Regions from separate parts of the Bacillus sp. ISL-35 genome, predicted to be linked through region 2. Evidence: a T-box and tRNA genes for the amino acid it is inferred to sense, from the RefSeq annotation. Region 2 holds a T-box; the other holds one or more tRNA genes.
What was found. A T-box is a leader RNA that pairs with one kind of tRNA and senses whether it is charged. The one in region 2 lies ahead of serS (serine--tRNA ligase), so its partner is inferred to be a tRNA-Ser.
Positions count from the first base shown of each region.

Region 1: it has a tRNA-Ser gene. The T-box ahead of serS (serine--tRNA ligase) is inferred to sense a tRNA for this amino acid. The anticodon was not compared.

Region 1 covers NZ_JAGGQK010000013.1:96,106-107,207, forward strand. Annotated here, with positions in the region: gene J7E38_RS17555 (EamA family transporter) at 1-726, shown strand, start outside; gene J7E38_RS17560 (glycogen/starch/alpha-glucan phosphorylase) at 777-3,179, opposite strand; gene glgA (glycogen synthase GlgA) at 3,169-4,620, opposite strand; gene J7E38_RS17570 (GlgC family sugar phosphate nucleotidyltransferase) at 4,617-5,645, opposite strand; gene J7E38_RS17575 (glucose-1-phosphate adenylyltransferase) at 5,669-6,817, opposite strand; gene glgB (1,4-alpha-glucan branching protein GlgB) at 6,735-8,693, opposite strand; tRNA gene J7E38_RS17585 (tRNA-Glu) at 9,566-9,637, opposite strand; tRNA gene J7E38_RS17590 (tRNA-Ser) at 9,641-9,731, opposite strand; tRNA gene J7E38_RS17595 (tRNA-Asn) at 9,736-9,810, opposite strand; tRNA gene J7E38_RS17600 (tRNA-Ile) at 9,824-9,897, opposite strand; tRNA gene J7E38_RS17605 (tRNA-Gly) at 9,903-9,976, opposite strand; tRNA gene J7E38_RS17610 (tRNA-His) at 9,991-10,063, opposite strand; tRNA gene J7E38_RS17615 (tRNA-Phe) at 10,101-10,173, opposite strand; tRNA gene J7E38_RS17620 (tRNA-Asp) at 10,340-10,415, opposite strand; tRNA gene J7E38_RS17625 (tRNA-Met) at 10,419-10,492, opposite strand; tRNA gene J7E38_RS17630 (tRNA-Ser) at 10,517-10,609, opposite strand; tRNA gene J7E38_RS17635 (tRNA-Ile) at 10,629-10,705, opposite strand; tRNA gene J7E38_RS17640 (tRNA-Met) at 10,745-10,821, opposite strand; tRNA gene J7E38_RS17645 (tRNA-Ala) at 10,843-10,918, opposite strand; tRNA gene J7E38_RS17650 (tRNA-Pro) at 10,934-11,010, opposite strand; tRNA gene J7E38_RS17655 (tRNA-Arg) at 11,031-11,102, opposite strand, start outside.
Region 2 covers NZ_JAGGQK010000015.1:4,043-15,144, forward strand. Annotated here, with positions in the region: gene J7E38_RS19080 (serine hydrolase) at 1-1,094, shown strand, start outside; gene pdxS (pyridoxal 5'-phosphate synthase lyase subunit PdxS) at 1,250-2,131, shown strand; gene pdxT (pyridoxal 5'-phosphate synthase glutaminase subunit PdxT) at 2,143-2,733, shown strand; T-box leader at 2,786-3,002, shown strand; gene serS (serine--tRNA ligase) at 3,067-4,347, shown strand; tRNA gene J7E38_RS19100 (tRNA-Ser) at 4,454-4,546, shown strand; gene J7E38_RS19105 (deoxynucleoside kinase) at 4,885-5,553, opposite strand; gene J7E38_RS19110 (deoxynucleoside kinase) at 5,550-6,191, opposite strand; gene J7E38_RS19115 (glycoside hydrolase family 18 protein) at 6,409-7,692, opposite strand; gene J7E38_RS19120 (cysteine hydrolase family protein) at 7,755-8,294, opposite strand; gene tadA (tRNA adenosine(34) deaminase TadA) at 8,383-8,904, shown strand; RNA gene ffs (signal recognition particle sRNA large type) at 8,984-9,248, shown strand; gene dnaX (DNA polymerase III subunit gamma/tau) at 9,554-11,102, shown strand, end outside.

The sequences.
Region 1 (11,102 bases), on a different contig from region 2:
ATTACGGGCCAGACCGAAAATATAATGGCAGTATCAACGAGATCACTGATATTCCTTGTTCTATCAGGATTGACAACAGGCCTTTCCTGGCTGGCTTTTTTCAAAGCAATCCAGATTGGGGGTGTTTCCAAGGTTGTCCCGATTGATAAATCAAGCGTGGTACTGACGATCCTGCTTTCTTTTATCATCCTGAGGGAACCTGCCACAATGCCTGTTGTGGCAGGTGGTATCATCATTTCGATAGGTACCTTCGTATTGATTGGAAAAAAGAAAAAGAAAAACATGCAGAGAAAAAAGGGATTCAACACGAAATCGTACCTGTTCCTCGCCATCATGTCTGCTGTTTTTGCGGCGCTGACCAATATTCTCGCAAAAATCGGAATTGAAGATGTCGATTCCAATGTGGCGACCTTCATCCGGACTGTCGTGATCATTATTTTTGCCTGGGGAATTGTATTTTTTCAGGGAACTGTGAAGGAATTGAAGAAGATTTCAAGGAAGTCTTACATCTTTCTGATCCTATCCGGTGCAGCCACAGGCTTCTCCTGGCTTTGTTACTTCGCCGCACTCGCAATCGGAAAGGTAAGTATCGTTAATCCCATCGATAAATTCAGCGTCGTCCTCACAATGATCCTGAGCTTCATCATTCTAAAAGAAAAACCGACCCGCTCTACCGTGACAGGTGCTGTATTGATTACGATTGGCACTGGGCTGTTGATTCTATGAAAAGGATATAAGACAAGAACAGGCCAAACCGTCAACGGTTTGGCCTAATTCTATACTTTCAAAGCAGATTGGACTTTCCAGATTTCATCCGCATATTCCCTTATGGTCCTGTCGCTGGAGAAATATCCGGACTTGGCGATATTCACCAGGCTCATCCGCAGCCATTCGCCGCGGTTGAAGTATTTCCGGCTGACTTCCTGGTGTGCCTCTGCATAGGAAGCAAAGTCCCTCAGAACAAAATACTGGTCATTATGGCCCAGCAAAGAATCATAGATTTCATTGAAATGGTTCTCAGTATCAGGGAAGAACCCATTCACCAGCTGGTCAACGACTTCCCGGATCCGTTCATCATGGTGGTAGTACTCCAGCGAATGATAGCCGCCGTTATGCTGGTAATCCAGCACTTCCTCTGCACTCAATCCGAACAGGAAGATGTTCTCCCTGCCAACCATTTCCGTAATCTCGACATTGGCACCATCAAGTGTGCCCAGTGTCAAAGCGCCGTTCATCATGAACTTCATATTTCCTGTCCCAGAAGCTTCCTTGCTCGCCGTTGAAATCTGCTCACTGATATCCGCTGCCGGAAAAATCTCCTCGGCCAGCGACACACGATAATTTTCAAGGAAAACGACCTTCAGCTTCTCTTTCGTCGCCGGGTCATTATTCACCTTGTCAGCAACACTGTTAATGAGTTTAATCACATTTTTGGCAAAATAATACCCAGGTGAGGCTTTGGCGCCAAAAATGAAGGTCCGTGGATACAACAGTGCTTCCGGGTCTTTTTTCAACGCATTATACAGCTGCATGATGTGCAGCACATTCAACAGCTGCCGCTTATAGGCGTGGAGCCTTTTTACCTGGATATCGAAAATCGATTCTGTGTCGACTTCAATCCCCGTTTTATCAAAAATCCGCCTTGCGAGTCGTTCTTTATTCTCCTGCTTGATGCCATGCAGTTTTTCCAGGAAGGCTGCATCTTCCTTGTAGCGCATCAATTCCTCCAGTTTATGCGGCGCACCTACCCAATCTGGACCAATTGCATCGGTAATCAACCCGGACAATCCAGGGTTTGCCTTCAACAGCCAGCGCCGGTGAGTGATGCCATTCGTCTTGTTATTGAATCGCTCTGGATAGAATTGATAAAACAAGTTCATTTCCCGATTTTTCAAGATATCCGTATGGAGCTTTGCCACCCCATTAATGCTGTGACTGCCGACAATCGCTAGCGGAGCCATCCTCACCTCGCCATGGGCAATGATTGCCATGCTTTCGACCCGGGTCCAATCCCCTGAATATTGCTCCCATACCTCTTTACAGAAACGCTCGTTTATCTCTTCCACGATCATGTATATACGAGGCAGCAACGGCTGGAATATCCTGATTGGCCAGCGTTCAAGCGCCTCTGCCAGGGTTGTATGGTTTGTATAGGAAAGCGTCTGGACAGTAATATGCCACGCATCTTCCCAGCCAAGTCCCTCTTCATCCATGAGAATCCTCATTAACTCAGGTACCGCGATTGCAGGGTGTGTATCATTGATGTGGATGCTCACATAATCATGGAACTCTAGCAAACTCTTATTCTTCTTTTTAAACGATTTCACAATCGCCTTCAAGCTCGCTGCGACAAGGAAATATTGCTGCTTCAGCCGCAGGATTTTTCCTTCGTCATGGGTATCGTCCGGATATAAAAACTCCGAAACCGACTCGGTATCCTTCTTATATTTGAAAATATCGGCATTAGCCGGAAATCTCGATGGCTCAGCATTCCAAAGACGAAGGGTATTTACCGTCTGGGTCTGATACCCGATGACAGGAAGATCGTATGGAACAGCCATGATGGTCTCGGCGTTCAGATGCCTGAAAACGAGCCGGCCATTTTCCATTCTGCTCTCAATCTCTCCCCAAAAAGGGACTTCCACTGCATCATCCGTCTTGCGTACCTCCCACACATGACCGTGCCTCAGCCATTGCTCCGGAAGTTCAACCTGGTAGCCATCAACGATTTTCTGCTCAAACAAGCCATGCTTGTAACGGATTCCGCAGCCATGTCCAGGCAAATCAAGCGATGCCAGCGAATCAAGGAAACAGGCGGCAAGACGGCCAAGACCGCCATTGCCAAGACCGGCATCCGCCTCGATTTCCTCCAATTGATCAAGCTCGATTCCCAGTTCTCTGAGTCCCTTGCATACAACCTCTTCAACACCCAGGTTGATTAGATTGTGCCTGAGCAGCCGTCCCAACAGGAATTCGATTGACAGGTAATACACCTGCTTTTTCGCGCCAGCACGATATAATTCATTTGTTTTAATCCAATCAGAACTCACATGCTCCCTGATCATATGCCCGAGAGTCTGGAATTGCTCCCGGCTCGTGCTTTCTTCAAAGCTGGTTCCAAACATCATCTCGAGTTTTTTCAAGAAAGCGGTTTTGAATTTGGGAACATTAGAAAACATGCGATTCACTCCTTGAGATGAGATCGGAATACAAGTCTTTGTATTGTCTTGCCGACTGCGCCCAGCTATAGTCTGTTTCCATCGCCGTTGCCATCAGCTGCAGCCATTTTTCACGCTGATGGTAAAAAGACAGTGCCCGTTCAATCGTAAAGAGCATGTCATGGGCATTGAAATTTGCAAAAGTAAAACCATTGCCCTGCCCGTTAAATTCATTATAAGGCTGGACCGTATCGTTCAGCCCGCCCGTCTCCCTGACAACCGGGATCGATCCATAGCGCATCGCGATCATCTGGCTCAATCCGCAAGGCTCGAACTTTGATGGCATCAAAAATAAATCCGATCCTGCATACACCTGATGTGCAAGATTTTCATCAAAACCGATATAAACGCCACATTGATCAGGGTACTGCACAGCCATGTCCCTGAAGAAGTGCTCAAACTCAGGGTCACCGGTGCCAAGAACAACGAGCTGCAATCCTGTTGCCAAGATTTCATGGAAAACTTTCCTGACCAAATCAAGGCCTTTTTGTTTGGTAAGCCTTGTGATCATCGCTACAACCGGAACATCATCATTGACTGGCAGGCCAAAACTTCGCTGTACTTGCAGCTTGTTGATCACTCTTCTTTCAAGTCCCCATACTCCAAAACTGGCGGCCAGGCCAGGATCGCTTTCCGGGTCATATGCAACATGGTCGATCCCGTTCAGGATCCCGGAAAGATCCTCCTTTCTTTTTCTCAGGATCCCATCAAGTTTTTCACCAAAATACTCGGTCTGGATTTCGTCCTTATAGGTGGGGCTGACAGTCGTGATATGATCTGCTGAAATCAATGCCGCTTTCATGAAATTGGCCATCCCGTAAAATTCAAGCTGTTCCTCATTGAAATAAGAGCTCTCAATCTGCAGCAGGTCACCCAGCACTTCCTGTGGGAAGATTCCCTGGAATTGTAGATTATGAATTGTGAATACCGACCGGATCAGTCCATAACCCGGACGCTTATAATACTCTGTCCGCAGCAAGAATGGAATCATCCCGGTATGCCAGTCATGGCAATGGATCACATCAGGATAAAATTCGCTTTCAGCGATGAACTCGAGCACCGCCCTGCTGAAAAAGGAAAAACGCTCCCCATCATCATAATGCCCATAAAGGCTATCCCGCTTGAAATAATACTCATTGTCCACAAAGTAAAATGTGACACCATCATGTTCAAGAGTTTCAATGCCGCAATATTGCGAGCGCCAGCCTAATTGCACAGTAAACTCTGTCACTTTCTTCATTTCAGAACGGAATTTCTCAGGAATCAACCCGTATTTCGGTAAAATCACCCTGACATCCGTTCCCATTTTCTTTAGTTCCTTCGGAAGTGATCCCGCTACATCTGCTAGGCCCCCTGACTTGATGAAAGGAACACATTCCGATACTGCGAATAAAACCTTCACGAGCTGCTCCCCACTCCCTGGACTGCCCCTTTACGGATGACAGCAGGCGAGTCTGCTGGCGCTGTAATCACGGTTCCTGCCTCGATTCTTGCATCCTTATCTACAATGACTGAGTCCAATATACAATTCTCCTTAATCTGCGTCTTTTGCATGATGATACAATTGCGGATCACTGTACCCTTCCCGATTTTCACACCTCTGCCAATAATACTGTTTTCAACGGTCCCCTCAATCATCCCTCCATTAGCGACCATTGAGTTTCGGACCGATGCATCGACATCATAGCGAGTTGGCGGCTCATCTTTTACCTTTGTTAAAATAGGGCGTTCTTTAGGGAATAACTCCTTCCAAACCTCAGGCTTTAGCAAATCCATGCTCACACTGAAATATTTGGAGATGGTATCGACCATCACGGCATAGCCTTCATAATCGTAATAACAAAGCTGTAACTGACTGCTGGTATCCCTGGCAGCATCCCTCATATTCGAATATCCTGTTTCATTCCTTGTCAGGATCAAATCCATCAGCAGCGTTTTCTTTACAAGGTAAATTCCTAGCGACCTTCCATTCTTCTGTACCTCTGTAATGTCACAGCCGGATTCAATATGCCAGTCAAGCAAAGGCTGGAAATCCATATTGAAAACCGTATAGGAATTCGCAATCAACGCATAATCCTGTGTACTGCGTTCAAAATAATCAATGTTATCGGCAAAATGATCCAAAGTCCCAATTCCCGTATAATGTTTATCAAGATTAGGTGCAGGGAAGAAAAACAATCCATCCCTTTTTCGGTTGAGATCCCAATTCCTGCCTGAGCCTAAATGGTCCATCAACGACCGGTACTGGAATTTCGGAAAAATCGCCACACTCTCGATTCCCGAATTAACCATGTTGGAAAGGATAAAATCAATCAGCCTGTATCGTCCGCCAAAGGGAATCGCCGCCACCGACCGATGCAGGGATAGATCCTGGAGATCTTCGTGAACGGTTGTCGCATCTATTACTCCCAATAATCGTTTATTCATTTCTATTTCCTCCCGAAGTCGGTTCAATTGGATTGCAATTCACCGATTGTTTCTTCCGATACTAATGTAATTTCATTGCAGCTATCATCTGGCCTGATGATCGTTCCATCCGGGACATACACGCCTGGCGACACAATCGCCTTTTCAATCACGCAATTATGGCCAATGACGGCATCTGGCATAATGACCGCTTCCTTGATGACTGCACCTTTTTTAACCGTCACACCCTGGAACACGACCGTTTTAGAAACTTCCCCTTCAATCTTGCAGCCCTCATTGACCAGGGATTCCGAAACTTCCCCCTCTGGACAAATGTATTGCGGCGGCTGATTCGGGTTCACGGAATAAATCCGCCACGACTGGTCGAACAGATTCAGCTCACAATCCTTATCCAATAAATCCATATTCGCTTCCCACAGGCTCTGAACTGTCCCTACATCCTTCCAGTAGCCTTTAAAAGGATAGGCAAATAACTTCATATTTTCTTCGATCAGCAGCGGAATGATATCCTTGCCAAAATCATGGCTGGATTCGGGATTCTGGTCATCCCTTATCAGATATTCCCTTAAAACACTCCATTTAAAAATATAAATACCCATCGAAGCGAGATTATTTTTCGCGACATCCGGTTTTTCTTCAAATTCAGTAATTCTCAGCTCGGAATCCGTGTTCATGATCCCGAAACGATTGGTTTCTTCCCAAGGCACCTCTATGACCGAAATGGTCACATCAGCTCCTTTTTCCTCATGATAGTTGAGCATCAATTCATAATTCATTTTATAGATATGGTCACCTGAAAGAATCAAAACATATTCAGGATTATACTGATCAAGATAATTCAGGTTCTGAAAAATCGCACTTGCCGTGCCTGAATACCATTTGACCTCGGAACTCTCAGCATAAGGCGGCAGCACTGTCACCCCGCCATCCTTTCTGTCGAGGTCCCATGCACTGCCAATGCCAATATAGGAGTTAAGCAATAAAGGCTGATACTGGGTCAATACTCCGACTGTATGGATCCCTGAATTGGTGCAGTTACTCAATGGAAAATCGATGATCCGGTATTTGCCGCCAAAAGGGACAGCAGGTTTAGCGAGATTCTTTGTCAGTGAGTGCAGCCGGCTTCCTTTTCCTCCTGCCAACAGCATTGCCACGCATTTCTTCTTTTGCATGATTGTTTCTCCCCTTTCTTTTGATAACAGGACGTAAAACTGAGATTCCGAATGGAGAAATACTCATCTCTATAGAATATGGCCTTCCATGGAAAGCTATTTCTTCTGCTTTTCGCACTTTTTTATTCAACACGCCTGAACCCCCGAAAACCTCGGCATCGCTGTTTAAAATTTCCCGATATTCCCCGGGCTTCGGAACACCGATCCGATAGTCACTGTAAACTTTCTCAGTAAAATTACAGACGATGACAAGTAAATCTTCCGGATTCTGACCTTTTCGGATAAAAGAGAAAACCGACTGGTCACGGTTATCCGCATCAATCCACTCAAACCCTTCATAGCTCTGGTCAACCTCATACAACGGCTTTGAACGCTTATACAGTTTGATCAGCTCTTTTGTATAATGGTTTATTTTTTCATGCATTTCATACCCAAAGAGATTCCAGTCAAGCTGTTCCTGGTCCTTCCATTCCGAAAACTGGCCAAATTCTGTCCCCATGAAGGTCAGCTTCTTTCCCGGATGCGCCACCATGAATCCAAGTAAAAGGCGCAGCTGCGCGAATTTTTGCCAGTAATCCCCCGGCATTTTGTCAAGCAGTGACTTCTTTCCATGCACCACCTCATCATGTGAAAAAGGCAGGACAAAATTCTCTGAAAAAGCATAAAGCAGGGAGAACGTAACCTTATCATGTATATGTTTCCTGTTATGGCTTTCTTCCTCCATATACTTTAAGGTGTCGTTCATCCATCCCATGTTCCACTTGTAGGTAAACCCGAGTCCGCCATACTCCACTGGAGCTGTCACCTGCGGCCAGTCAGTCGAATCCTCCGCAACCATCAAAGCACCAGGTTCAAAATCCTTCACTGCTTTATTCAGCTTCTTTAAAAATTCCACCCCGTATGGATTGGCTGCATTGACTGAATTAGGCCAATAGATGATGTTCGCGACCGCATCAACCCTGAAGCCGTCAATATGATATTTCTCCAGCCAGAAAATTGCACTCGAAATCAGGAAGCTCTGAACCTCTGTTTTTCCTAAGTCAAAATTGGCTGTTCCCCAAACGAGGTTCTCCCGGTCACTCTCACGCTGGTAATCAAAAACATAACTGCCATCAAACTGATACAGCCCATGAGCATCCTTGCAAAAATGGCCAGGAATCCAGTCAAGGATAACTCCGATCCCGTTTTGATGGCACATATCTACGAAATACATAAAATCATGTGGTGTCCCATAACGGCTTGTAACAGAAAAATAACCTGTGGATTGATAGCCCCAGGACATGTCGAGCGGATGCTCAGTTAAAGGCAATAGTTCGATATGTGTATATCCATGTGAAAGAATATAAGGAATCAGCTCATCTGCAAGCTCACGATATGTAAGGAACGATCCATCATCATGTTTTTTCCAGGAACCCACATGCAGTTCATAAATGAACATCGGCTCATCAAGTGTGCTTCGCCTCTCACGCTTCTGGAGCCACCTCTGGTCGCCCCATTTGTACCCATCAAGGGGATAAACAACCGAAGCGGTATTTGGCCTCACTTCCGAGAAGAAAGCAAACGGATCAGCTTTAAGCTTCTTATCCCCACCAGCTGTCAAAATATCATATTTATAGATAGCCCCGGTCAGATCACCCTCTAAGGCAAGCTGCCAGACACCTTCCTTATTCACTTTATGAAACTTGTGATTCTCTCCATTCCAATGATTAAAATCACCCACAAGCCTTACTTCAGACGCATTCGGAGCCCACACACAAAATCGAGTATATGTTTCAGTTCCTCGATTCATGACATGCGCACCAAATAAATTATGACTCTGATACAAATTCCCTTCATGGAACAGATGCAATTCAAACTCTGTAGGATTAATCACCAATGCCCTCCACCTGCCTTTGTTGAACAAATAAAACTTCCTATTTGAGTAGTATTCTAGTTACCATAAAGAATTCCTTGTAAACATTTTCTTAATTTTTCGACAATAATACTCAGTAAAGCCTGTAATTCGACAAAAGCCCGCAAATGGTAGCGCTTTAATGTACTAAATCTTCCAATTACGCGAAATTTGGAGAACGAAAGTTGAAAGTGAATAATGATTTTTCGAGAGGGCTGGTTGAATTTATTAGGTTTGATAGATAGAAGTTGATTAAAAATGTTTTTGGGTTGATAGCGTTTTCATATTGTCGAGGAGGTGATGGGATGGTGGTTAGGTGTGAAGAAGTCTAGGTTAAGCTGCCTGGTGTAGCAATGGTAATATGAGGCTGTTGAAAAGCTTATATTAGACAAACAGATTAAACTGTTATTTCAACAGTATTATTTCGCGTATCCTTACATACTTGGACATTAGGGGTACTGGTTCTAATTTTGTGACCTGTTTTCCCTTTTCTCCCTATAACCGGGAACATATCTCTTTCTTATTTGACCCGTTTTTCTCTTTCTGCCTACAACCGGGAACATATCTCTTCTTTATGTGACCCGTTTTCTCTTTCTCCCCATAACTGGGCACATATCTCTTCTTTATGTGACCCGTTTTTCCTTTCTTCCTATAACCGGGCATATATTTCTTCTTTATGTCACCCGTTTTTCCTTTTCGATCTTTAAACTGGCATAAATCCATAGATCTTCTAAGTACTCTGTTTTGATAGTGTTTGCTGCGTGCTGTATTGAGAAAACAACAAACTGGAAGCAAAAGCAGGCAAATTTTAAGAAACAAAAAAAAGCTGTTAGCATAATTGCTAACAGCTTTCCTTATGACCCCTACGGGATTCGAACCCGTGTTACCGCCGTGAAAGGGCGGTGTCTTAACCGCTTGACCAAGGGGCCTTATGGCGGAGAAGGAGGGATTTGAACCCTCGCGCCGGTTACCCGACCTACACCCTTAGCAGGGGCGCCTCTTCAGCCTCTTGAGTACTTCCCCATAATGGCTCCGCAGGTAGGATTCGAACCTACGACCGCTCGGTTAACAGCCGAGTGCTCTACCACTGAGCTACTGCGGAATAATATAAAAAATGGGCCTAAGTGGACTCGAACCACCGACCTCACGCTTATCAGGCGTGCGCTCTAACCAGCTGAGCTATAGGCCCATATATGGAGCGGGTGATGGGAATCGAACCCACTACATCAGCTTGGAAGGCTGAGGTTTTACCAGTAAACTACACCCGCATATTAAGAAAAGGGGCGACTGATGGGAATCGAACCCACGAATGTCGGAACCACAATCCGATGCGTTAACCACTTCGCCACAATCGCCATATCTCAATCATATAATTATTTAAATTAAATAAGGTGGCTCAGGACGGAATCGAACCGCCGACACAAGGATTTTCAGTCCTTTGCTCTACCGACTGAGCTACTGAGCCACTATAATATTATTGCATCCTAAACTTTTACTGGTTTAGGTCCTTTGCTCGAATGACCTTCGGTCTTTCTCGCAAGTTGCCGCAGAAGCTTATTCAACGATGTGAGCAACTTGCTCTACCGACTGAGCTACTGAGCCACTATAATATTGCATCCTAAAAATAAAAATGGCGGTCCCGACCGGGATCGAACCGGCGATCTCCTGCGTGACAGGCAGGCATGTTAACCGCTACACCACGGGACCAGATTGCGGGGGCAGGATTTGAACCTGCGACCTTCGGGTTATGAGCCCGACGAGCTACCGGACTGCTCCACCCCGCGACGATATTAATGATAATAAAATTATGGAGGAGGTAGAGGGATTCGAACCCCCGCGCGGTGTTACCCGCCTGTCGGTTTTCAAGACCGATCCCTTCAGCCAGACTTGGGTATACCTCCGTATTTAAAACAAGTAAAATGGTGGACCTTGTAGGACTCGAACCTACGACCGGACGGTTATGAGCCGTCTGCTCTAACCAGCTGAGCTAAAGGTCCAGGATATCCTAGATTGAATAGGTTCAACCAGATTAAATTTGGTAGCGGCGGAGGGGATCGAACCCCCGACCTTACGGGTATGAACCGTACGCTCTAGCCAGCTGAGCTACACCGCCAAATTATTTTATTAAGACATATGGTGGAGCCTAGCGGGATCGAACCGCTGACCTCCTGCGTGCAAGGCAGGCGCTCTCCCAGCTGAGCTAAGGCCCCATATTAAAATTGAAATGGTCGGGAAGACAGGATTCGAACCTGCGACCCCTTGGTCCCAAACCAAGTGCTCTACCAAGCTGAGCTACTCCCCGTTCTATTGAGAAAAAAATAATGGCGCGCCCGAAAGGAGTCGAACCCATAACCTTCTGATCCGTAGTCAGACGCTCTATCCAATTGAGCTACG
Region 2 (11,102 bases):
AAGCGGTCAAACAAGGGAAGTTGAAATGGGACCAAAAGGTAAAGATCAATGAATATGTCCATAAGCTATCTGGTGCACCTGGCCTGTCAAATGTCGGGCTGACACAGGGTGAGGATTATACAGTAAAAGAATTGTATGAAGCAATGGCGATCCATTCCGGGAACGCAGCTACCGTTGCATTAGCTGAGGTTCTTTCCGGAACAGAGAAGAACCATGTTGAAAAAATGAACAAAAAAGCGGCCGAGTTAGGCTTGAAGGATTATAAGTTCGTAAACTCTTCAGGTTTGAACAATAGAGATCTATTAGGACACCATCCTGCAGGCAGTCCTGATGAAGAAAACGTCATGTCGGCACGTTCAATGGCAAAGCTCGCCTATAGACTGCTGAAGGATTATCCGGAGGTTTTGGAAACAGCAAGTGTACCGGCCCTGAAATTCCGTGATGGCCGCGAGTACAAGAACTTTAACTGGATGCTTCCAGGCCTCATTTATCAATACGATGGTGTCGATGGCCTGAAGACAGGATCTACAGATTTTGCGGGTTATGGTTTTACAGCTACAGCGATGAAGAATGGCCAGAGAGTCATCTCTGTTGTCATGAAGGCGGACTCCAAGGACAGCCGTTTTGCTGAGACTCGTAAAATCCTTGATTTTGCTTTCAGTAATTTTTCAGAAGAAGAGCTTGTGAAAAAGAATTATCAGTTGAAAGGCAAGAAAACTCTTCCGGTAACAAAGGGCAAGGAAGATAGCGTGAAGATCCAGACAAAAAAGGCGATCTCCATGACAATCAGAAATGGCGAAAAAGATCAATATAAGCCAGTGCTCGTTCTCGATAAAAAGAAGCTTAATAAAGATGGCGAGTTGACTGCTCCAATTAAAAAAGGCGAACAAGTCGGCTATATGACTGTTAAGTCCAATAAAGATGAAAAGATCAGCTTCCTTACCGAAGATGGCCAAAAAGGAATTCAGGTTCCAGTTGTTGCTGCTGAAAGTGTGGAAAAAGCGAACTGGTTCGTGCTGGCGATGCGCGGAATCGGCGGATTCTTTGGCGACCTGTTTGGCGGAGTGGCTGATACAGTAAAAGGCTGGTTTTAATAAATAATGAAAGGTTTCCTGTCTTGACAGGGAACCTTTTTTATTGTTTATTTTCATTAGGGGTAGCTGTAATTCCGACCAAAAAAGTCCGAATATCCAGTTATTTATATTTGCTTTACATAGTAATCCCTTAAAAGGGACAAGGGGGAGTAAGAATGAAGACAGGTACTGATCGTGTTAAACGTGGTATGGCAGAAATGCAAAAGGGCGGCGTCATCATGGATGTTGTCAATGCCGAGCAGGCTAAGATTGCTGAAGAAGCAGGTGCGGTTGCCGTAATGGCACTTGAGCGTGTCCCTTCAGATATCCGCGCAGCTGGCGGTGTAGCAAGAATGGCTGACCCGAGAATCGTTGAAGAAGTGATGGGTGCTGTCACGATTCCCGTTATGGCAAAAGCAAGGATTGGCCACATTGTTGAAGCGCGTGTCCTTGAAGCGATGGGCGTTGATTATATTGATGAAAGTGAAGTTTTGACTCCGGCAGATGAGGAGTACCACCTGAATAAAAGGGATTACACAGTTCCTTTTGTCTGTGGATGCCGCGATCTTGGCGAAGCAGCCAGAAGGATCGGTGAGGGAGCATCCATGCTTCGTACAAAGGGTGAGCCTGGCACTGGAAACATCGTTGAAGCAGTGCGCCATATTCGCAAGGTGAATGCACAGGTTCGCAAGGTAGTCGCCATGGACATCGACGAGCTCATGACAGAAGCTAAGCTTCTAGGAGCGCCATATGAGCTTCTTCTTGAGATCAAGGAGCTTGGACGTCTCCCAGTCGTCAACTTTGCAGCAGGTGGCGTAGCAACGCCTGCAGACGCAGCATTAATGATGCAGCTCGGTGCAGACGGAGTATTTGTAGGATCTGGTATCTTTAAATCTGACAATCCCGCGAAGTTTGCAAAGGCTATTGTCGAAGCAACGACTCATTATCAAGATTACGAATTGATTGCGAACATCTCGAAGGGTCTTGGCATCCCGATGAAGGGCATAGAGATTTCATCATTGGCACCTGAAGCCCGCATGCAGGACCGCGGCTGGTAAGGAGTATCAATATGGTGAAAATTGGAGTACTGGGCCTTCAAGGGGCTGTCCGTGAGCATATATGGGCAATTGAGGCTTCCGGGGCGGATAGGGTTGTTGTTAAACGTCCCGGGCAGCTGGAAGAGATAGACGGACTGATCATTCCTGGCGGAGAGAGCACGACCATTCGCCGTCTGATTGATAAGTATGGTTTCATGGACGAGTTGAAAAAATTCGCTGCAGATGGCAAGCCGATGTTCGGGACCTGCGCAGGACTGATTTTACTCGCGAGCGATGTGGTGGGCTATGATGAACCACATATCGGTGTCATGGATGTGAAAGTGGAACGCAACTCATTCGGACGCCAGCGTGAGAGTTTTGAAGCGGATATTAATATTTCTGGAGTGGCTGATAATTTTTCTGCCGTATTCATTCGGGCTCCGCATATCGTGGAAGCGGGTGAGAATGTCGAAGTGCTTGCAAAGCATAATGACAGGATTGTCGCTGCACGTGATGGCCAATTCCTCGGCTGTTCCTTCCACCCGGAATTGACTAATGATTATAGACTCATGAATTACTTTGTAAATATGGTGGAAGAGTCTAAGAGTAAAAATTTTGCATAAACTGCTTGCATGCTGAACATAATTGTAGTAAATTATGAATTAAAATTCGATAGTAAAAGCGATGAGAGGGAATAGTAGCTTGTGTCCATTCCGAAGAGAGCCGGTGTTTGGTGAGAACCGGTGTCTGGAACAAATGAATCCGCCCTCGAGCAGAGTATGGAACGCCATATGTGCCAGTAAATACTCTCGGTAAAAACCGTTATTTTATGAGTGGAAGGCATTTTTGCCTTCAACTAGGGTGGCAACGCGGGTTAACTCTCGTCCCTTTTTGGGGACGGGAGTTTTTTATTTTATCAAAAGCTTTTTACTGCAATCAAAAAGGAGGAATCCGCAGTGTTAGACGTTAAGTATTTAAGAGCGAATTTTGAAGAAGTAAAACAGAAGCTTCAGCACCGTGGCGAAGATTTGACTGATTTTGGCAAGTTTGAGGACCTTGATGTCAAGCGCAGGGAATTGATCCTTGAAGCTGAACAGCTGAAGAGCAGAAGGAATGAAGTTTCCCAACAGGTTGCGCAATTGAAGCGTGAAAAGCAGGATGCAGACCATCTGATTGCGGAAATGCGTGAAGTAGGCGACAAAATCAAGGTTCTGGATGATCAGTTGCGTGAGGTGGAGGAAGAGCTGGAGGCATTAATGCTGAGCATTCCGAATATCCCGCATGAAAGTGTTCCGATTGGCGAAACAGAAGACGATAATGTGGAAATTCGTAATTGGGGCGAAGTCCGTGACTTTGAATTTGAAGCTAAGCCGCATTGGGAAATCGCAGACCATTTAAAGATTCTTGATTTTGAACGTGCAGGAAAAGTAACAGGAAGCCGTTTTGTTTTTTACAAAGGCTTAGGCGCACGCCTCGAGCGCGCATTGATGAGCTTCATGCTTGACCTGCATGTGGATGAGCATGGCTACAAGGAAATCCTTCCTCCGTACATGGTCAACCGCGCAAGCATGACAGGAACAGGACAGCTTCCGAAGTTTGAAGAGGATGCCTTCCGAATCGAGAGCGAGGATTACTTCCTGATCCCGACAGCCGAGGTGCCTGTCACGAATATGCACCGCGATGAGATCCTGAGCGGTGAAGAGCTGCCAGTCAATTATGCAGCATACAGTGCATGTTTCCGTTCTGAGGCAGGATCTGCCGGCCGGGATACACGTGGTTTGATCCGCCAGCATCAGTTCAACAAGGTCGAGTTGGTGAAGTTTGTTAAGCCAGAAGACTCTTATGACGAGCTGGAAAAGCTGACTGGACATGCCGAAAAGGTGCTTCAGCTGTTAGGCCTGCCATACCGCGTGTTGAGCATGTGTTCTGCCGACCTCGGCTTCACTGCTGCTAAGAAGTATGATATCGAAGTCTGGATTCCAAGCTATGGCACGTACAGGGAAATCTCTTCTTGCAGTAACTTTGAAAGCTTCCAGGCAAGACGAGCAAATATCCGCTTCCGTCGCGAGCCAAAAGCAAAGCCTGAACATGTCCATACATTGAACGGATCCGGCCTTGCAATTGGCCGTACAGTTGCTGCGATTCTCGAGAACTACCAGCAGGCTGATGGAAGTGTCATCATTCCGGAAGCACTGCGTCCATACATGGGCAATAGGGAAGTTATTGCTCCTGAATAATCGGCACTATTTAAGGGATTTTTGGGCAGGATTAGATCCTGCCCAAAAAAACTTTTAAAGAAGTGTTGACTCGTTTTTGAATACATGATATTATATTTCTTGTCTCGGAGGTATACCCAAGTCCGGCTGAAGGGATCGGTCTTGAAAACCGACAGGCGGGTAACACCGCGCGGGGGTTCGAATCCCTCTACCTCCTCCATTAATTTTTCAATTAAAGCATTAACGCATAAAACAATTTGGAGATTGTGTAAGAAAACCCGTTACTATGTAGCGGGTTTTTTTATATTGAAAATTAAGCGGATAAATTCCGCTTAATTTTGGATTTCCCCTTATCTAGCTAAAAATAAGGGGAGCTTTTCCGTTTATTTAATCAAAATTGATGAATTTTAGCTTAAATAGAACAAGGCAGGAATATCTCCGCTTATTTCTGCATCATAAGCCAATCTATATAAAATAGCCGGAAATTCTCCGCTTATTATGATTTCGCATACCTATACGAAAATCTTTCTCCAAAATAAAAACCGCCAAATGGCGGTTTTACTTTTTCAATAATTGAGTTTGTTTGATATGTGCTGCGATTTTCTCCACGATTGGCTCAATGGATTCCGGATTGTTGAACAAATCGTAATCATTGATATTCAAGCGCAGGACAGGGCATGCGTTAAAGTTATTGATCCAGTTCTCATAGCGGGCATGCATTTCTTCCCAATAACTGATTGGTGTCTGCTGCTCCATTGGACGACCTCTTAGCTTGATGCGCTCAAGAATATCGTCGATCGAACCTTCTAAATAAATCAGCAGGTCAGGGTGTGGGAAATATGGAGTCATGACCATTGCGTCGAATAGGCTCTTATAAGTTTCGTAGTCCACCGGGGACATTGTGCCTTTTTCATAATGCATTTTTGCGAAAATGCCTGTATCTTCATAAATTGAACGGTCCTGGATAAAACCGCCACCGTATTCAAAAATTCTTTTTTGTTCCTTGAAGCGCTCAGCAAGGAAGTAAATTTGCAAATGGAAGCTCCAGCGTTCAAAGTCAGCATAAAACTTATCAAGGTATGGATTCGTGTCTACCTTTTCAAAGGATGTACGGAACCTGAGGGCATCCGCCAACGCATTCGTCATGGTAGATTTGCCGACTCCAACGGTACCGGCAATCGTGATGACGGCATTAGCCGGGATGTCATATTTTGTTCTTAAATTCATGGTTGTACGCTCCTTTTTCTTAATGATGCGGTTAGCTGGTCAATGATCAGCTGGAGATCTTCTTCATGCCTGACGAAATCCAGGTCATCGCCGCTGAAACGGAGGACTGGGATTTCAGGGTGGTCTTGCTCAAATTGAAGCATGGCTTGTTCATAATCAAGCGATAATTGCTCTAGATATAAAGGACTGATGTTTTTTTCGACTTCGCGGCCGCGCATCTTGATGCGTTTCAGCAATGTATCGAGGCTTGCATTAAGATAAATGATGACATTTGGCTTAGGCATATCTTTTGTCAGGATTTGATAAATATCTAAGTATTTTTTGTATTCCTGCTCATTCAATGTGCGCTGGGCGAAAATGAGGTTTTTCATGATATGATAGTCAGCTACGACAGGCTTGTTTTGGCTGAGGTAATGTTCATTAATATCTCCAAGCTGCTTATATCGATTGCAGAGGAAAAACATTTCTGTCTGGAAGCTCCATTCTTCGATGTTATCGTAAAACTTCCCCAAAAATGGATTTTCGTCGACAATTTCTTTTAAAAGTGCAAATTGGAATCGTTCGGAAATGGCTCTGGCCAATGACGTTTTGCCGATTCCGATCGGTCCTTCAACCGTTATAAAAGGTGTTCCTTCCACAACATGTCCTCCCTCTCCGTTGTATCTGTATCTTTTTTTACATTTCTGTCAGTTAAATCACGCAAAGTCCATTTTATCACACCAGTACATGGAATGGATATGCTATATTTAGAGGCAATTTTAGCAAAAAAAGAAGACAGCCGCATAAATACTGCGCCTGTCATATATTATCGGAATTTGTAAAAAATTTTTAATAGTAAGCTTCTATAATGAAGCCTTATCTTTTCACTACATTGAAATTTTCCTGGATGAGCAGCCAGTTTTGCGGAAAGGAGAGTCCTAGCTTCCAATAGCTCATGCCTCTCAGATTCAATTCCTTGATCAGGTCGAATTTCGCCTGGATGGAACGCGCATCCTCAAACCAGACTTCATGCTGTTTTCCGTCTGATGCTGTATATCGGAATGTCGGTGCCTGGGACTTTGTGTTGTACTGGATCGCGACATTATTATCTGCTGCGATCTGGATGGCCTGTTGCGGACTGACGGCGCGTGCGATCGATCCCTGAACAAATGGAAGAGTCCAATCGTATCCATAAAGGTTCTGGCCCATCATGATTTTCTGTGGAGGCATTTCGCTCGCGGCATACTCCAGCACCTCACGGACAGGGCCAATCGGGGATACTGCCTGGGCAGGTCCGCCGCTATAGCCCCATTCATAGGTCATGATGACGACGAAATCGACTATTTCCCCATGTGTTTTGTAATCATGTGCAGTGTACCAGGCACCGGTCTGGGCAGCGCTCGTTTTAGGAGCCAATGCAGTGGAAATGAACCAGCCCTCCTGTTTAAAACGATCCCTCGCTTTTCGCAGGAAGTTGTTATAGGCTTCACGGTCTGCCGGACGCAGGAATTCAAAATCAAAATGAATATCGCGGAAGCCATATTTTTTAGCGGTTGCAACAATATTGTTCAGGAATTTATCCTGAATGGCCATATCATTCAGGAGGATACGGCCAAGCTCATCGCTGAACTGGTCATTTTCCTGGTTGGTAATGACCATCATCAATATATTATTGTTTGCCTCGGCGATGGCCGGGAAATTGTTCAATAGCGGCTCCTTCAAAGTGCCGTCACGCAGCGCCTGAAAACTGAATGGCGCAAGATAGGTCAAATAAGGGGCGGCTTCCCGTGCCGCCGTTTCCAGTGCGGGGGCGACTGTGTTTCCGCGCGGTTCTACATATGCATTAAATTCGGCATTCGATTTTGGCTGTTGAGGTATATAAAGCCGGAATCCAACAGATAGCGGCTGGTTCACCGAAATTGCGTTGATCCGGGCAAGCTCCTGGGGAGTGGTTCCGAACCTCCGGGAAATAGACCACAAGCTGTCTCCGGCCTGGACAAAATAGAAACTTCCGACAATCGGGATGACCATTGCCTGGCCGACGACTAGATTATTGGGGTTGGGCAGTTCATTTGCCTCGGTTATATCCGCAACAGATGACCCGTATATTTGGGCAATCTGTGTCAATGTCTGTCCTTGCTGTACCACATGGATTTGCATCTTCTTCCCTCCCTGGCATTTTAGCGCTACAACCATTGTATGAAGGAAGAAAATGCAGTATGTTATAAATCAAGCTCCTTTGAAGGTCTTGTATCAGCGGACAGGACATTTTTCATCATGGTCAGTGCATATTGGTTGTCCTTATCATCATTAGAGGCAATGAAGTCCTCTGGTATGATGAGATTGTATTCACGCATATACGCATCATTCGCAGTAAAAAGCACGCAAATGTTCCCGGCGATCCCGGCAAGGACCAGGGTATCCACCTTCAGCTGCTGAAGCAATGTATGCAGAGCGGTTCCATAAAAAGCGGAGTGCTTCGGCTTGATCAGGAAATAGTCCTTGTTCTTTTCAGGGGCGATTTTTTTAATGATGTCCTCGCTCGTTTCATTCGAGCAATAATCCATGATTTTTTCAAAATCAGCCTGCCATAGATTATAATGATCATTAATATAGATGACAGGCATGTCCTTATCAATGAAAGATTTCTTTAAGGTTAAAATCGGATCGATGATGTTTTCTGTATTTTTGGCAAGGGCTTCCCCTGCATCGAAATTAAAGTCATTGATCATATCGATAATTAATAGGGCAGTCTTTGACATGAATAATCCTCTCCTTCTCCTTTATATTTTTACCGGCAGGGGATTATTAAACCAGTTGGAAATATAAAACACCTTAATGGAGGAAAAGATGGAATATACTCCAGATGAACGATATATGCTAGAAGCAATTGAAGAGGCGAAAAAGGCAGGGCAGATTGGTGAGGTGCCGATTGGTGCAGTCATCGTCCTGGATGGAGAGGTTATCGCCAGGGCCTATAATCTCCGTGAAACACGGCAGAGCTCGATTGCCCATGCAGAGGTACTGGCGATTGACGAAGCCTGCAAAAAACTCGGCACATGGCGGCTTGAAGATGCCGTTCTATATGTCACACTCGAGCCTTGTCCAATGTGTGCAGGGGCAATCATGCTCTCCCGGGTGAAAAGAGTAGTTTATGGTGCAGCAGACCCAAAAGGCGGCTGTGCTGGTACCTTCATGAACATTCTCCAGGATGAACGTTTCAACCATCAAAGTGAAGTCGTGTCAGGAGTTCTGAAAGAGGAGTGCGGAGCATTGCTGTCCGATTTTTTCAGAAAGCTCCGAGAAGAGAAGAAGCAGAAAAAGAAACAGGCAAAACAAGCGATGGAACAGCAGACAGGAATTGACAGCTGATAAACATTGATTTTTATAAGCAGAGTTAGTATACTATGTATGTGTCCTTGAGACACAACTAAATATGGTTTCAATTTTGCCGTGCTAGTCGGGGAGGTAGCGGTGCCCTGTACCCGCAATCCGCTCTAGCGGGGATGAATCCCTTCCTGAGGCTGTTTTACTGTAGGGTCTGCCTTAAGCAAGTGGTGTTGACGCCCGGGTCCTGCGCAATGGGAATCCATGAACCATGTCAGGTCCGGAAGGAAGCAGCATTAAGTGGACGCTCCCATGTGCCGCAGGGTTGCCTGGGCCGAGCTAACTGCTTAAGTAACGCTTATGGTATTCAGTCGACGGAAGGTGCACGGCAGTTAAATATGTACATTCAACTCATCTCTTATACGGAGATGAGTTTTTTGTATTTCTCTTTTCTAAAGACTGTTTTCGTATAGATTGTTGTTAAAATCTTAAAGCCGATTTTAACGTGCTATAAAGCCATTTTGCAGTTCGTTATTAAGTGTGCAAGCTCTTTTCTCTTGATTAGCTTTAATCATTGAATCCCATTTTGTGGTCAATAGCAATAAAGTTTGAGAAAAGAGCCTTTCTAAAAGTGTAAATGTCCGAAAAATTGCGTTATAATAGGAAGGATAATAAAACGAAGGGAGCGGTGTCATTGGCATACCAAGCATTATATCGTGTCTGGCGTCCACAGCAGTTCATTGATGTGGTCGGACAGGAACATGTCACAACGACACTGCAAAACGCTCTGCTTCAACAAAAAATATCACATGCCTACCTTTTTTCCGGCCCAAGGGGGACTGGGAAAACGAGTGCTGCTAAAATTTTGGCAAAAGCGGTTAACTGTGAACAAGCTCCGACAACAGAGCCTTGCAATGAATGCGATGCTTGCCGGGGAATAACCGATGGATCGATTCCTGATGTGATTGAAATTGACGCTGCTTCCAATAACGGTGTCGAGGAAATCCGGGATATCCGTGACAAAGTAAAATATGCCCCTAACGTCGTGAAGTATAAAGTATATATTATCGATGAGGTGCATATGCTTTCCATCGGAGCGTTCAACGCCTTGCTAAAAACACTTGAAGAGCCTCCAAAGCATGTTATCTTTATCCTCGCTACGACTGAGCCCCATAAGATTCCACTCACAATCATTTCACGATGCCAGCGATTTGATTTCAAGAGAATCACTGCTCAGGCCATCGTTGGCAGGATGAAGCAAATTGTTGAGGAATCTGGAGTGGATTGCGATGACACAGCCTTGCAAATCATTGCAAGGGCGGCAGAAGGCGGAATGCGTGATGCCTTGAGTCTGTTGGACCAGGCTATTTCGTTCAGCCAGGACCGAGTGACGATTGAAGATGCGCTCACAGTAACAGGAACAGTATCACAGAACTTCCTGAACCAGCTGGCCAGAGCAATTTATGAAAAAAATGCGGCTGCTGGACTGGAAGCATTGGATGAGCTTCTTTTACAAGGAAAGGATCCGGCAAGGTTCATAGAAGACATGATCTTCTTTTACCGCGACATGCTCCTTTACAAGGCAGCACCAGCATTGGAAGAAGCCATGGAACGAGTAATGCTGGATCAAGATTTTCAGGAACTCGCCAATCAAATTGATTCCGAACAAATATATGAATTGATAGAAGTCTTGAACAAAGCCCAGCAAGAAATGCGCTGGACGAACCATCCGCGTATATTCCTTGAAGTCGCGATCGTAAAACTGTGCCAGCTTGATGCTCAGGTGCAGACAAGCAATGTACAGGTTGAACCTTTATTGAAGAGGATCGAACAGCTTGAAGAAAAGCTGGCGAATTTTCAGCAAAATCCGGGTGCGGCAGTAAGTGAACCAGCTGCGGCCAAAAAAGCGCCGCGTCCAAACCGAAAAGGGTTCCAGGCTCCGGCCGGAAAAATCAACGAAACACTGAAGAGCGCCACAAAGTCGAATCTTCAAGCAATCAAGGGACGCTGGGGGGACTTGCTTGAAATGCTGGCCGCAAAACAAATGCGCTCGCAGGCTGCGTTATTGAATGAAGCCGAGCCGGTTGCTGCATCTGATGAGGCGGTCGTGATAAAATTTAAATATGAGATTCACTGCCAGATGGCAATGGAGAACACCAGGTTCACCGAAACAGTCAGTGGTGCGATGCAGGATTACACAGGTAAAAGAATGCAGGTCATCGGTGTGCCGGAAGAACAGTGGC